Regions from separate parts of the Rhizobium sp. CBN3 genome, predicted to be linked through region 2. Evidence: predicted binding sites of a transcription regulator. Region 2 holds the regulator's gene; the other holds the start of a gene.
The links. The regulator LexA, encoded in region 2, represses DNA repair genes until DNA is damaged. The targets are predictions, from matches to a motif close to TGTTCNNNNTGTGTTCNG.
Positions count from the first base shown of each region.

Region 1: the regulator LexA is predicted to act here: its motif matches at 6,180-6,197, upstream of QWJ46_RS21600 (ribonuclease).

Region 1 covers NZ_JAULSE010000015.1:57,669-65,470, forward strand. The annotation lists partial or broken gene QWJ46_RS21575 (NIPSNAP family protein) at 551-845, opposite strand; gene QWJ46_RS21580 (thiamine pyrophosphate-binding protein) at 1,159-2,817, opposite strand; gene QWJ46_RS21585 (CaiB/BaiF CoA-transferase family protein) at 2,831-4,033, opposite strand; gene QWJ46_RS21590 (DMT family transporter) at 4,051-5,007, opposite strand; gene QWJ46_RS21595 (alpha/beta fold hydrolase) at 5,025-5,954, opposite strand; gene QWJ46_RS21600 (ribonuclease) at 6,212-6,952, shown strand; gene ettA (energy-dependent translational throttle protein EttA) at 7,050-7,802, shown strand, end outside.
Region 2 covers NZ_JAULSE010000020.1:35,530-43,331, reverse strand. The annotation lists gene QWJ46_RS24440 (ComEC/Rec2 family competence protein) at 1-954, shown strand, start outside; gene lexA (transcriptional repressor LexA) at 935-1,651, opposite strand; gene QWJ46_RS24430 (VOC family protein) at 1,850-2,746, shown strand; gene kdsA (3-deoxy-8-phosphooctulonate synthase) at 2,743-3,588, shown strand; gene eno (phosphopyruvate hydratase) at 3,730-5,004, shown strand; gene QWJ46_RS24415 (septum formation initiator family protein) at 5,140-5,460, shown strand; gene pdhA (pyruvate dehydrogenase (acetyl-transferring) E1 component subunit alpha) at 5,606-6,652, shown strand; gene QWJ46_RS24405 (pyruvate dehydrogenase complex E1 component subunit beta) at 6,668-7,802, shown strand, end outside.

The DNA of each region.
Region 1 (7,802 bases), on a different contig from region 2:
GGAATGAGAGCACAAACAGTGCATATGAGAAGTATTCCTTATACTTATTATTCTCATTTTGGGATATAACAAAAATATAAACAGCAAAGATGAAGATTAATATGAAAATAAGCCCGGGATTATTGATTGCTCCAATTCTAGCATGATAGAGAGGTAGGACCGCCACAAGAAACGACAGGGCCATTGCGTCGAATTTCGAGAAATTCAAAGCTTTTAGAACAAGATAAAATACATTAACTATAAGATAGCCTAGCCAAAAGGTCAAGAAAGCATAAAGCCACCAGCCGACCAGCTGTACAGCATAGTGATAGTATCCGATAATCGGAAGTCCAGCCTGAGAAAACACAGAGACAAGCATATCTTTACTGGCGCCAGAAAGACTCCAATCGTCCCAATACTTCGCATCTGATAAGAGAAAAATGGGAAAATGGGCGGTCGCGTAAATAGAAAACAACTGTAATTCAACTCTTTTCCAAATAGTTTTCATATCGGGCATACGATGGCTTTCGTTACGAAAAGAGACATCCATTGTTTTACGGAATATCAGACTCAGCTGGTTAGAGATATTGGAGAGGATTTGGCCGTCGTGCTCTGACTCGTCGCGGGCCTTAAGCCATGCCGGATCAGTGGTGAAAGCTTTCCATTTCACCTCGCGATCGGCTAAAGATTTCCGGGCGATGAGATAGGTGAGACGCTGACTGCTTTCGCCCACCATTGTCGTGAAGAAACCCGCCTGCTTGATGCCGTGCTTGTTCCACAGGGCCAGCGTATGTTCGGCAAAGCGGTTGAGCTGCGCGGGCAATCGCGCCGGGCAGGCAGTCGTAAACTCTAAGCTCGTAGATCACAGTCTTGCTTCCTTATGTCCCTTGGGGGAGAAGGTGCCGGCATGCGGATGAGGGGCTGGCTTCGCCAATCTCTGGTGTCGGGATATCGCCTGCATTGAACTCCTGCTCATGTCTCAATTCGCAGGAAGCATCTGAAAGTAAAAAGAATCAATACCATTCATCCAGTCCACGTTTTTAAACCGGACAACCGTGGCCTTGTGCCGAGGATCTGCTGCGCTGTCGATCGGTTGCTGATGCTCGGGACAAGCCTGGACAAGCCCGAGCATGACGAAGGAGTGGTTGGTGGCTTTTTCGGCGGTGTTTAGTCGGTCTCTCATCGGCTTTTTGTTTGCGCGATTTCCGAAAGCGTCCTGGTCGGTGTGATCGCCTCCGGATCGAGCTTCACCTCAATGATCGCCGGTTTTCCGCTTGCGCGCGCGCGCTCGAAAGCCGGGGCGAATTCCTCCGTGCTTTCCACCGTCTCGCCGTGGCCGCCATAGGCGCGGGCAAGGGCCGCGAAGTCGGGGTTTGTCAGATCGGTGCTGCTGACGCGGCCGGGATATTCGCGCTCCTGGTGCATGCGGATCGTGCCGTACATGCCGTTGTTGACGACGATTGCGATGATCGGCAGCTCGTAGCGGATGGCGGTGGCGAATTCCTGGCCGTGCATCAGGAAGCAGCCGTCGCCGGCAAAACAGATGACCTCGCGCTCGGGAAAGAGCCGCTTGGCGGCCACCGCCGCCGGCAGGCCGTAGCCCATCGAGCCGGAGGTGGGGGCGGCCTGGGTGTTGAAGCGGCGGAAACGATGGAAGCGGTGCAGCCAGGTGGCGTAGTTGCCGGCGCCATTGGTGACGATCGTTTCCGGCTCGATATGGCCTTCCAGCCACTCCATGATCGGTCCCATATGGACGGCGCCCGGACCCGTCGCTGGCGGCTTCGACCAGGCGAGATAGGCCTGGTGCATATGCGCGGTCCGCTCCGCCCAGCGTGGCTCGGCCGGAGCTTCGAGATCAGCGAGTGCCTCGACAAATTCGGCGGGGCTGGCGCAGATGGCAAGATCGGGACGATAGACGCGGCCGAGCTCCGACGGGTCCGGATGGATATGAACGAGCGACTGGGCCGGGTAGGGGATGTCGAGCAGCGTATAGCCGGAGGACGGCATTTCCGACATGCGGCCGCCGAGCAGGATCAGCAGGTCGCTCTCCTTGATCTCCTTGGCGAGCGCCGGATTGATGCCGATGCCGACATCGCCGGCATAACAGGGATGGAGATGATCAAACAGCATCTGCCGGCGGAAGGAGCAGCCCACCGGCAGCTGAAAACGCTCTGCGAAGATTGCGAAATCGGCGACGGCATCGGCATCCCAGCGTGTGCCGCCGAGGATCACCATCGGCCGTTCGGCCTTCAAGAGTCTTACATAAAGATCGTCGATCTGGCTGCGGCCGGGATGGGCCTCGACGCTGGCATAACGCCTGGCGCGGGGCGCCTCGACCTCGTCGCGTAGCATGTCTTCCGGCAGCGTCAGCACCACGGGGCCGGGACGGCCGGAGGTTGCGACCGCAAAGGCGCGGGTGACGAATTCGGGAATGCGGGCGGCGTCGTCGATCTCGCCCACCCATTTGGCGAATTCGGTGAAGGCGCGGCGGAACTCGACCTCCTGGAAGGCCTCCCGTTCACGGGCCTCTCGCTGCACCTGGCCGATGAAGAGGATCATCGGGATAGAATCCTGTCTCGATATATGCAGGCCGGCGGAGGCGTTGGTGGCGCCGGGACCGCGGGTCACCATGCAGATGCCGGGCTCGCCGGTCAGTCTGCCCCAGCAATCGGCCATCATCGCCGCCCCGCCTTCCTGCCGGCAGACGAGGACGTCGATATCGCTGTCGCGCAAGGCGTCGAGAACGGCGAGGAAACTCTCGCCGGGCACGCAGGAAAGACGCTTGACGCCATTCGCCTTCAGCGCCTCGACGATCAATTCCCCGCCCGTCTTTTTCATAAGGATACCTTTTTCATGACGATGCCTTCCTCTCAAGCTCGGCGAGTTCGGCCAGAATTTCTTCCCTGTGTTCACCGAGACGCGGGCTCGGCCTGTTGTAGCGCAACGGTGTTTCCGACAGCACCACCGGCGTCCTGACCCCGGGGATGACGGTCCCGGCGGCATCGGCAAGGTCGATGCGCAGGCCGCGGGCCTGCACCTGCGGGTCGGCGAACATTTCCTCGATCGTGTTGATCGCGCCTGATGGAACCGCGTTCTGCTCGCAGGCCTTCAGGAGATCCGCCTTCTGCCATTTCAGCGTCTCCGTGGAAATCAGGCGGCGCAGCTCGCCGCGGTTGGCGACGCGGGCCTTGTTGGTGGAGAAACGCGCGTCATCCGCGATTGTCTCCAGGCCGAGAATGGTAGAGAGGCGGCGGAACTGGCCGTCATTGCCGACGGCCAGGATGAGATAACCGTCGGCCGTCGGCACGACCTCATAGGGCGAGATGTTCGGATGGGCGTTGCCAAGGCGGGTCGGTGCGGCGCCGGAGATGAGGTAATTCATGTTCTGATTGGCGAGGACGGCCGATTGCACATCGAGCAGCGCCATGTCGATCAACTGGCCTTCGCCTGACTTCAGCGCATGGATCAGGGCGGCCTCGATCGCCGAAACGGCATAGATGCCGGTGAAGATGTCGGCGATCGCCACGCCCGCCTTCATCGGCTGGCCGTCCGGTTCGCCCGTTATCGACATGAATCCGGACATGCCCTGAACGATGTAATCATAGCCGGCGAGGCCGGCATAGGGGCCGGTCTGGCCGAAGCCTGTGATCGAGCAATAGACGAGCCTCGGGTTCACCTCGCGAACGCTATCGTAGTCGAGCCCGTATTTGACGAGGCCTCCGACCTTGAAATTCTCGATCACCACATCGGCGGTGGCTATGAGACGACGGACGAGTTCCTGGCCTTCAGGGCTCTTGAGGTCGGCGGTGATGGAGCGCTTGCCGCGATTGGCGGCGTGATAATAGGCGGCCGAGAGATTTTCGCCGTCGGCCCCTTCCACGAAGGGCGGGCCCCATTGGCGGGTGTCGTCGCCACCGTCGGGATTTTCCACCTTGATGACGTCGGCGCCGAGATCGGCAAGCATCTGGCCCGCCCAGGGGCCGGCGAGCACGCGGGCAAGCTCGATCACCCGGATGCCGGCAAGCGGCGGCTTGTTCGTCGCGGTCTCGGTCATGTTCCTCCCGTCGGTGTCTACGGCGCCAGCGTCACCTCAGATGTATCGGATACGGGCTTTGAAGCAAAGCGGCGCTCGCGCCATAGGATGTAGAAGCCCGACGCCATGATGATCGTGATGCCGAGCCATTTGATCGCATCCGGAAAATCGCCGAAAACAAGCCAGGCGAAGACCGTAGCTGAGACGATCTCGAGATATTGCAGCGGTGCCAGCGTCGACGCCGGTGCTGCCCGATAGGCGTAGACGCCGAGGATTCCGGCTATGGCGGCCATAGCCCCGACGCCGGCGACGTAGAACCAGGCGCTGCCTACAGGCATGACGGGATCGAAGAGATCGGAGCCGCTTCCTTCACCGACAAAAAGCAGGAGGGCGCAGAAGAGCAAGCCCCAGATGCCCATCTGAAACTGCATCGACCAAGGGTCCTCGCTGTGTGAGAGGACGCGGGTCATCAACACGAAGGTTGCGACGCAGAGCGCCGTCAGGACGGGCAGGAGCGCGATGTAGCCGACCTCTTCGAAACTCGGCTGAATTATCAGCATCGCCCCGAAGAAGCCGACGCCGCAGGCGGTGTAACGCCGCCAGCCGATCGTCTCCTTGAGGAAAATGCCGCCGAGGATGGTCACGATAATCGGCTCGATGAAGAAGATCGCGATCGCGTCGGCGACCGCCATGTATTTCAACGTGGTGACGAAAGAGATCATCGAGACGGTGATGATGAAGCCGCGGATGGCGTGGAACAGGCTCTGGCGCCAAGAAAAATCGGCAAAGCTGCGCCGCCATAGCACGATCGGCAGCATGCAGAGTGCCTGCACAACGAAGCGGCCGGCGGTGATCTCGGCGGACGGGACGGTGACGACGGCAAGCTTGGCGAAGATATCGATGAGCGGCGAGACCATCACCGACAGAAACATCAGCGCAAGCCCCGTCGTCACCTCGGAGGCGGACGAAGCGGGGCGGGCGGAAGTGCTGCTCATGATGGAATCTCTCTGCCTCAGGATCTTGCGAGTGCCTCGTCGCACCAGTGCGCGAAGGCGGCGGTCGCCGCGTCGGCGCCGATCTCGTTCAGCGTTTCGTGTCGCATATCCTGATATATCTGAGCGCTGATACGAGAGAAGCCTTGGGCTTTCAAATGGTTTGACAGCCAGAGCACGGCTTTTCCACGCTCCGTCGCCGGATCCTCGCCGCCGCCGACCAGATGGATCGGCATGTCGCGCGGCAGGCGGTCGAGATGGAGCTTCTGCGGTGCGCGAAACGTCAGTTCGAAGAGATCGAGCCAGAGGGAGACCGAAGCATCGAAGCCGCAGAGCGGATCGACGATATATTTGTCGACTTCATCGGCATGGCGCGACAGCCAGTCAAGCTCGGTGCGGCGGTCCGGGATCGATTTTCCCCAAGCTGCGAAGGTGAGCTTCGGCAAGAGGCCGCTCGGCACGTCGGAGCCCTTCAGCATCCGCTCGGCAAGCAGGATCGCCTGGGCGGCTCGGCCGGCAAGGCCGACGGTGAAATTCGAATTCCACACGGCGACGGCGTCGAAGTCGGCCGGAGCGGTGACGGCGGCATTGAGCGCCACGAGGCCGCCCATCGAGTGGCCGAAGAGGATCACCTTGAGGCCGGGATGGCGCGAGGCCGCATGGGCGCGCATGGCGATGACGTCGCCGATCACCCGGTCGACGCCATTGCGGCCGGCGAAGCGGCCGATCGGCGCGTCGGGCGCGGTCGTCTCGCCATGGCCGCGGTGATCATGGGCATAGACGTGATAGCCGCGCGCCGCCATCGCCTCGGCAAAGCGGCCATATCGCTTCGAGTGCTCCGCCAGGCCGTGCGAGACCAATAGGATGCCGCGTGCCGGGTGGGTAGCCTCGGCATGGTGATAGGCCAGAGACGCTTCCCCTATGGCGAGTCTTTGCGTATCAGAAAACATCCGGATCCTCCCTGCCGCAGCAGAGCAGATCGCTACTGCATAATTCCTTAAAGCGGAATCGATTTAAACGAATATTCTGCAACCATAAGTGCGACAGCGTCCGTGCGTGACTCAAGAACAGTGAGCTCCCCGGAACGGCCGACTGTTTCCGGCGAGGCTCAGTCGATAACAAATTCCAGGATAGTTGCGATTCAGGGTTGCTGCCGTTTACTCTTTGTGCTTATCTGTTCCTGCATTGTTCTTCTTTGGGGGTTGAAATGAGCAGCATGCAGTTGCGTACCTTTACGTTCGCCGTGTCGATGATCCTTGCCGGCGCTGCCGTGGCGCAGGAGGCCGAGGGCCGTACCCGTTTCATTCTTGCTGCGAGCTGGCAGCCCGCTTTCTGCCAGACGAACCAGAAGAAGCCCGAATGCGCCAGCCAGACCGGCGAGCGCCATGACGCGACGAATTTCTCGCTGCACGGCCTGTGGCCGATGCGGCAGGATTATTGCGGCGTCAGCGACGACCAGAAGGCTGCCGACAAGGACGGCAAATGGGATACATTGCCTGATGTCGCGCTTTCGGCCGAGACGCAGGCGTCGCTTGCAAAGGCGATGCCCGGCACGCAGTCCGGCCTCGAACGGCACGAATGGATAAAGCATGGCACCTGCACGAAAATGAGCGTGGAGGAATATTTCGGCGTCGGCGTCCATCTGGTGGAGGCGCTCAACGCATCGGCCGTGCGCGATCTCTTTGCCGCCAATATCGGCAAGACGGTCAAGGCCGAGGCGGTCAAGGCTGCTTTCGACAAGAGCTTCGGGCCGGGTGCGGGCGAGCGCGTCAAGATGAGCTGCCGGCGAGCCGGCAATGCCAGGGTGATCAGCGAGTTGACGATCGGCCTGTCTGCGGATGCGGGAACGGCATCGGCAAAAAGCGCGGGCCTTGCCGATCTGATCCAGGGAGCGGGAAAAACCTCGTTCGGCTGTGACGAGGGCGTTGTCGATGCGGCGGGCTTCTGACCGGAATCCGGCGTAAACGGGTTTCGGCGTTGCTCACAGGCGCTGTTTCGCCTACATAGCGGCACGAAATGAAGTTTCCCGCCCGGAGCAGCGCAGCATGGCACGTCAATTCATCTATCATATGTCCGGCCTCAACAAGGCTTATGGCAACAAGAAGATCCTGGAGAACATTCACCTTTCCTTCTACCCGGATGCCAAGATCGGCATCCTCGGGCCAAACGGCGCCGGTAAATCCACTGTGCTGCGCATCATCGCCGGCCAGGACAAGGAGTATACCGGCGAAGCCTGGCTCGCAGAGGGTGCCACGGTCGGCTATCTCGAGCAGGAGCCGAAACTCGACCCGACCAAGACGGTTTTCGAGAACGTCATGGAAGGTGTTGCCGCGAAGACGGCTATCGTCGATCGTTACAACGAGTTGATGATGAACTATTCGGACGAGACCGCGGAAGAGGGAGCGAAGCTCCAAGACATCATCGACAGCCAGAACCTCTGGGATCTGGAAAGCCAGGTCGAGATGGCGATGGAAGCCCTGCGTTGCCCGCCGCGCGATGCCGAAGTCACCAGCCTTTCCGGTGGAGAGCGTCGTCGCATCGCGCTCTGCCGCCTGCTGCTCTCGCAGCCCGATCTGCTGCTGCTCGACGAACCGACCAACCATCTCGACGCCGAAACCATCGCCTGGCTCGAAAAGCACCTGCGCGACTATCCCGGCGCCGTGATGATGATTACCCACGACCGCTACTTCCTGGACAACGTCACCGGCTGGATCCTTGAACTCGATCGCGGCCGCGGCATCCCTTACGAAGGCAACTACTCCGCCTATCTGCAGGCCAAGGCCAAGCGCATGCTGCAG
Region 2 (7,802 bases):
ACGGCTTATGGCCTGCCGGCAAATCTTGCGACGATGCCGATCATCTCCTTCATCGTCATGCCGGCCGGGTTGCTGGCGATGTTGCTCATGCCTTTCGGTCTGGACGCTCCGCTCTGGAAGGTGGTCGGATTCGGCCTCGATCTGGTGATTGCGGTTGCCAAGACGGTGTCCGGCTGGGGCGGGGATATCGGCATCGGCCGCTTGCCCGGCTGGTATTTCGCAATGGCGGTGGCAGGCTTTCTGCTGCTGACGCTGCTGCGTACCCGGCTGCGCCATATCGGCACATCGATCATCGCCATCTCGACCCTTATCGTGCTGCTTCTGCCGGTTCCCCGGCCGCCGGATCTGGTGATTTCGGAGGATGGCAGTCTGGTTGCGGTCGTCGCGGCTGAGGCAATAGCTTCCAACCGTGAAAACCCGCCGGATTTCATCTTCGACCAGTGGCAGCGAGCGCTGGTCCTGCCGACACATGATCCGCCGAAGATGCTGGATGGTCCGGCTATCCCGGCGGAAGGAGAAGACCGCCGTGTCAGGCTTTCCCGCGATCAGCAGAACGAAGCGAGTGCAGCGATGCGGGCAGCCGCAGCAGGCGGTGAAGCAAACCGCTTTTCCTGCGTCAAGAAGGCCTGGTGCACATCAAGACTCGGCAATGGCCATATCGTCACCGTCATCGACAATGCCGCCTATCTTGGCCCGGCCTGCGATACGGCCGATATCGTCGTGACCTCGGTCCGTCTGCGTTTCAACAACTGCCGTTCAGGTGGCGCGCTTTTCACCGGCGAGACGCTACGCAGGACCGGTTCCGTCGAATTGCGCTTCGCCGACAGCGGCCCGGAGGTCACCACCGCCTTCGATGCTTTGTCGCGACCATGGATGCGCCATCGCGCCTATGATTGGCGCAACGATCGTTTTACCGATTCCAGCCTATCCGGCGTCAGTGATAGCGACGGATGAGGCCGACGAGCTTGCCCTGCACCTTGACCCGGTCGGGCCCGAAGATGCGGGTCTCGTAGGCCGGGTTGGCGGCCTCGAGCGCGATCGAGGCACCCTTGCGGCGGAAACGCTTCAGCGTTGCTTCCTCGTCATCGACGAGGGCAACGACGATATCGCCGGGACTTGCGGTGCTGCCGTTGCGGATGATCACGGTATCGCCGTCGAAGATGCCGGCGTCGATCATCGAATCGCCTTTGACCTCCAGCGCATAGTGCTCACCGGAGCCGAGCATATCCGCGGGAACGACGATATCGTGAGTGTTGTTCTGGATCGCCGAGATCGGAACGCCGGCGGCGATACGCCCCATGACCGGCACGGAGATGGAGTTGCCATTGTCGGCGACCGGCTTTGGCGCAGCGGGGGCGGCGACCGGCTGGGGCTTGCCGAGGCTGCCCTCGATGACGCTCGGCGAAAAACCGCGACGCTGAAGACTGGGGTTATAGGCCTCCGGAAGCTTGATCACTTCGAGCGCCCGGGCGCGGTTCGGTAGGCGGCGAATGAAGCCGCGCTCCTCGAGCGCCGTGATCAGCCGGTGAATGCCGGATTTCGAGGCGAGATCCAGGGCATCCTTCATTTCGTCGAAAGAGGGAGGAACGCCGGATTCCTTCATGCGCTCATGGATGAAAAGGAGAAGCTCCTGTTGTTTGCGCGTGAGCATCGACGTCAGACCCCGTGATTGAAACAAATCCAGAACGGACACTATATGTTCCATATGTGTTCCGCAAGTAGCTAAATTTCCGTAAAACTTCGCGCCAACTCGTCGAGATTTTTATTTTCATTCGCCGGATTGGCACACATGTCTTGCATTGAGTGAGGTGCTGTCGCACATCTCTTGCCGGTTTCAGGAGGGATATTCATGAACGCGCATTCCGCCAAGTCGCACCCGCTGGATCATGTCGTGCTGCCCGTGGTCAATATCGATCTGGCGCGTGAAAGGCTCGGCAAGCTCGGTTTCACCGTCGCCGCCGATGCGCGCCATCCCTTCGGAACGGAGAATGCCTGCGTCTTTTTCGCCGACAAGACCTATCTGGAGCCGCTCGGCGTGGCGAGTGTCGAGGAGAGCGAGGCAGCGGCCCGCCAGGGCAATGTCTTCATCGCCCGCAATCGCGCCTTCCGTTTCCGCTGCGGCGAGGAGGGACTTTCTGCGCTGGCCTTCCTCAGCGAGGATGCCGGCCTCGATCATAAGCGCTTCGTCGGCAACGGCGCGAGCGCCGGTGAGATGTTGCAGTTCAGCCGACCGATGCGGATGCCGGATGGTTCGGAGAGCGTCGGCAGCTTCAAGCTGGCCTTTGCAGCTGATTTGCGCGCCCCCGATTTCTTTCTCTTTACCTGCCAGCGCATTAATTCGTTCCCGACAGATCGCGCCGCGCTGGAGACGCATGCCAATGGCGTGATCGGCATTGCCGAGATCGCGCTTTGTGCGCCGGAGCCGGCGGCATTCGCCGCCTTCGTCGGACTTGCGATGGGGCAGGCGGCGGTGGAGAAAACCGGTTTCGGCATGAATATCGCGGCATCGAATGCGAAGATCAGCCTGATGACGCCGGAAGGGCTGGAGGCCTATTTCGAGACTGCAGTCTCGTCAGCCGATCGCGGCCTGCGGGGGCGGGCAATCCTCTTCACTGTCGTCGATCTTGCCGTGACAGAAGCGCATTTGGCTGCTAACGGGGTGACCTACACGCGCAAGAACAACCGTATTCTGGTGAAGCCCACGCCCGGGCAGGGTGCGCTCTTCGCCTTCGAGGAAACACGATGAGCATCGACACGAATTCCGAAGTCAGGATCGGCGAAGGCGCAGGCCAGGTCACCTTTTCCAATACCGCCCGTCTGTCGCTGATTGCCGGCCCCTGCCAGATGGAGAGCCGCGACCACGCCTTCATGGTAGCCGGCACGCTGAAGGAGCTTTGCGCAAAGCTTGACATCGGGCTGGTCTACAAGAGCTCATTCGACAAGGCCAACCGGACCTCGCTTTCGGCCGAGCGCGGCATTGGCCTGGAAAAGGGCATGGAGGTCTTTGCCGACCTGAAGAAGGAATTCGGCTTTCCCGTCATAACCGACGTCCATACGGCCGAGCAATGCGCCGAGGTGGCCAAGGTGGTCGATGTCCTGCAGATCCCGGCCTTCCTTTGCCGCCAGACCGACCTTCTGATCGCCGCCGCCAGAACCGGCCGCGCCGTCAATGTCAAGAAGGGCCAGTTCCTGGCGCCGTGGGATATGAAGAACGTCCTGAAGAAACTCAACGCCAGCGGCAATCCGAATGTGCTGCTGTGCGAGCGCGGCGCTTCCTTCGGCTACAATACGCTGGTCTCCGACATGCGCTCGCTGCCGATCATGGCGGCGATGGGCGCTCCCGTGATTTTCGACGCCACCCATTCCGTGGCGCAGCCGGGCGGGCAGGGCGATTCCTCGGGCGGCCAGCGCGAATTCGTGGAAACGTTGGCGCGCGCGGCGGTGGCGACGGGAATTGCAGGCGTCTTCCTCGAAACCCACCAGGACCCCGACAACGCACCGTCCGACGGCCCGAACATGGTTTATCTCAAGGACATGCCGCGATTGCTTGAGAAGCTGCTTGCCTTCGACGCGATCGCCAAGGCCTGACGTTCAACAGACTGACATGATCGTGGTTTAGGCCACGACGGCATGCTGGTTCGAAGGCCGGAAATTGCAGCATTGTAATTTGCACGCCTTCGATTATGACAGGCTTCGACCGACTTATCACCCACCGAGCAGGAAGAACCCATGACTGCAATCACCGATATCATCGCCCGCGAGATCCTCGATAGCCGTGGCAACCCCACCGTCGAAGTCGACGTCTATCTCGAAGACGGCAGCATGGGCCGCGCGGCCGTTCCCTCGGGCGCCTCGACGGGCGCGCATGAGGCGGTCGAGCTGCGCGACGGCGGCAAGCGCTATCTCGGCAAGGGCGTCGAAAAGGCGGTCGAGGCCGCCAACACCGAGATCTTCGACGCGATTGGCGGCATCGACGCCGAAAACCAGATCCAGATCGACAACATCATGATCGAGCTCGACGGCACGCCGAATAAGTCGCGCCTCGGCGCCAACGCCATCCTCGGCGTGTCGCTCGCCGTTGCCAAGGCTGCCGCGCAGGCATCCGGCCTGCCGCTTTACCGTTACGTCGGCGGCGCTTCCGCCAGCCTGCTGCCGGTGCCGATGATGAACATCATCAACGGCGGCGCCCATGCCGACAACCCGATCGACTTCCAGGAATTTATGATCATGCCAGTCGGCGCCGATTCGATCGCTGAAGCCGTGCGCATGGGTTCGGAAGTCTTCCATACGCTCCGCAAGGAGCTTGCCGCGCAGGGCCACAACACCAATGTCGGCGACGAAGGCGGCTTCGCCCCCGGCCTGAAAAGCGCGCCCGAAGCCCTCGACTTCATCATGAAGTCCATCGACAAAGCCGGCTACAAGCCGGGCGACGACATGTGCCTCGGCCTCGATTGCGCCTCGACGGAGTTCTTTAAGGACGGCAAATACGTTCTCGAAGGTGAAGGCCGCACGCTCGAATCGGGCGCCATGGCCGAATATCTGGCCGAGCTTGCCGCCAAGTACCCGATCATCTCGATCGAAGACGGCATGGCCGAAGACGACTGGGAAGGCTGGAAGACGCTGACCGACCTGACCGGCAAGAAGACCCAGCTCGTCGGCGACGATCTCTTCGTCACCAACTCCGCCCGTCTTCGCGACGGCATCCGCATGGGCGTGGCTAACTCGATCCTCGTCAAAGTCAATCAGATCGGTTCGCTGACGGAAACGCTCGATGCCGTCAACACGGCGCACAAGGCGGCCTATACCGCCGTCATGTCGCACCGCTCCGGCGAAACCGAAGACTCGACCATCGCCGATCTTGCCGTCGCCACCAACTGCGGTCAGATCAAGACCGGTTCGCTGTCGCGTTCCGACCGTCTCGCCAAATACAACCAGCTGATCCGCATCGAGGAAGGCCTCGGCCCCCAAGCCCAATATGCCGGCCGCTCGATCATCAAAGGCTGATCGTTCCGATTTTCAACGGCTCGACCCGCGCCTCCCGGCGCGGGTTTTTTCTTGCGCGCTTATTACGGTCAATGAACGGTTAATCTCTGCGCGTTATGCTGAACGAATTGGTAATGCGTTCAAGAGCATGCGTGTATGTGGACAAAGCATCATAAGAAGAGAAAGCTCGGCCGCTTCGTCATCCCGGCTATGACGGTCGCCTTCCTTTCCTATTTCGGTTATCATTGCATCCATGGCGATTATGGCCTGCGGGCGACAGAGACGTTCGAGCGTCAGCGCGTCGCGCGCGAAAGAGAGCTTGCCGTCCTGAAGGCGAAGCGCGAACATCTGGAAAGCCAGGTCGCGCTGCTCAGTGACGGCTCGCTCGACAAGGATATGTTGGACGAAAAGGCGCGATATCAGCTGAATATGTCGCGTGCGGACGAGATCGTCATATTCAACCATTATTCCAATTAGCCGGAATTCGGTTAATTGGAATTTCTGATTAATTTCCAATAGCTTAGTGCCGAATACGAGCCATGCAATTATGGCATTGCTGTGGTCATATTTCTTCCCTATGGTACGCGCCATCGAGAAACGACAAACCCATAGGGAGGGTTGAATGGCGCCGCGAAAGACCGCGACCGTTTCCAGCCGCAAAACTGCAGCAAAACCAGCAGCCAAAGCATCGAATGGAGGCCCGGTAGCCGACTTCGATCGGGATGAGGAACTCAAGGCCTATCGCGAGATGCTACTGATCCGCCGCTTCGAGGAGAAGGCCGGTCAGCTTTACGGCATGGGCTTCATCGGCGGCTTTTGCCATCTTTATATCGGTCAGGAAGCTGTCGTCGTCGGCATGCAGATGGCGCAGAAGGAAGGCGATCAGGTCATCACCGCCTATCGCGACCACGGCCACATGCTGGCAACCGGCATGGAAGCGCGTGGCGTCATGGCGGAACTGACCGGGCGCCGCAGCGGCTATTCCCACGGGAAGGGCGGCTCGATGCACATGTTCTCGAAAGAGAAGCATTTCTACGGCGGCCACGGCATCGTCGGCGCCCAGGTTTCGCTCGGAACGGGGCTTGCCTTTGCAAACCACTACCGCGGCAACGGCAATGTCGCCATCGCCTATTTCGGCGACGGCGCTGCCAACCAGGGCCAGGTCTACGAGAGCTTCAACATGGCGGCTCTCTGGAAGCTGCCGATCGTCTATATCGTCGAAAACAACCGTTACGCCATGGGCACCTCGACCGCCCGTGCCACCGCCCAGTCGAATTACTCGCTGCGCGGCTCCGGCTTCGGCATCCCCGGCATCCAGGTCGACGGCATGGACGTTCGCGCCGTCAAGGCGGCAGCCGATGAGGCGCTCGAACATTGCCGCTCCGGCAAGGGCCCGATCATTCTCGAAATGCTGACCTATCGTTATCGCGGCCACTCGATGTCCGATCCGGCGAAATATCGCACGAAGGAAGAAGTGCAGAAGATGCGCTCCGAGCAGGACCCGATCGAGCAGGTAAAAGCACGCCTCATCGAAAAGGGCTGGGCTTCCGAAGATGATCTGAAGGCGATCGACAAAGATGTCCGCGACATCGTCGCCGACAGCGCCGACTTCGCCCAGGCCGATCCGGAGCCGGATGCATCCGAGCTCTACACCGACATTCTGCTCTAATCGGGGAGGGAACCCATGCCTATCGATATCCTCATGCCCGCCCTTTCTCCGACGATGGAAGAAGGCACGCTGTCCAAATGGCTGAAGCAGGAAGGTGACAAGGTCACTTCAGGCGACGTCATTGCCGAAATCGAAACCGACAAGGCGACGATGGAAGTCGAAGCCGTCGACGAAGGCGTCATCGGCAAGCTGCTCGTTGATGCCGGCACCGAAGGCGTCAAGGTCAACACCAAGATCGCCGTGCTGCTGCAGGACGGCGAATCCGCTTCGGATATCTCCGCCGCCAAGCCGGCCGCCGCCGCTCCGCAGGTGGCCCAGGAGGAGAAGCCGACCAATACCGGTTCTGCTTCCGCGCCGCTTCCGGCCGAGCCGAAGGCTGTCGTTCCGAACGACCCGGAAATCCCGGCTGGCACAGAAATGGTGTCGATGACCGTGCGCGAAGCGCTGCGCGACGCCATGGCCGAAGAAATGCGCGCCAGCGACGACGTCTTCGTCATGGGAGAGGAAGTCGCCGAATATCAGGGCGCCTACAAGGTTACGCAGGGCCTGCTGCAGGAATTCGGCGCCCGCCGCGTCATCGATACGCCGATCACCGAGCACGGCTTTGCCGGCGTCGGCGTCGGTGCCGCCATGGCCGGCCTTCGCCCGATCGTCGAATTCATGACCTTCAACTTCGCCATGCAGGCGATCGACCACATCATCAACTCGGCCGCCAAGACGCTCTATATGTCCGGCGGCCAGATGGGCGCTCCGATCGTCTTCCGCGGCCCGAACGGTGCCGCCGCCCGCGTCGGCGCCCAGCACAGCCAGGACTATGCCGCCTGGTACAGCGCCATCCCCGGCCTGAAAGTGGTAATGCCCTACACGGCATCCGACGCCAAGGGCCTGCTCAAGGCGGCAATCCGCGACCCGAACCCGGTCATCTTCCTCGAGAACGAAATTCTCTACGGTCAGCACTTCGACGTGCCGAAGCTCGATAATTTCGTCTTGCCGATCGGCAAAGCGCGCATCCATCGTCCGGGTAAGGACGTCACCGTCGTGTCCTTCGGCATCGGCATGACTTATGCGACGAAGGCGGCCGCCGAACTCGAACAGCTCGGCATCGACGTCGAACTGATCGACCTTCGCACCATCCGCCCGATGGACCTGC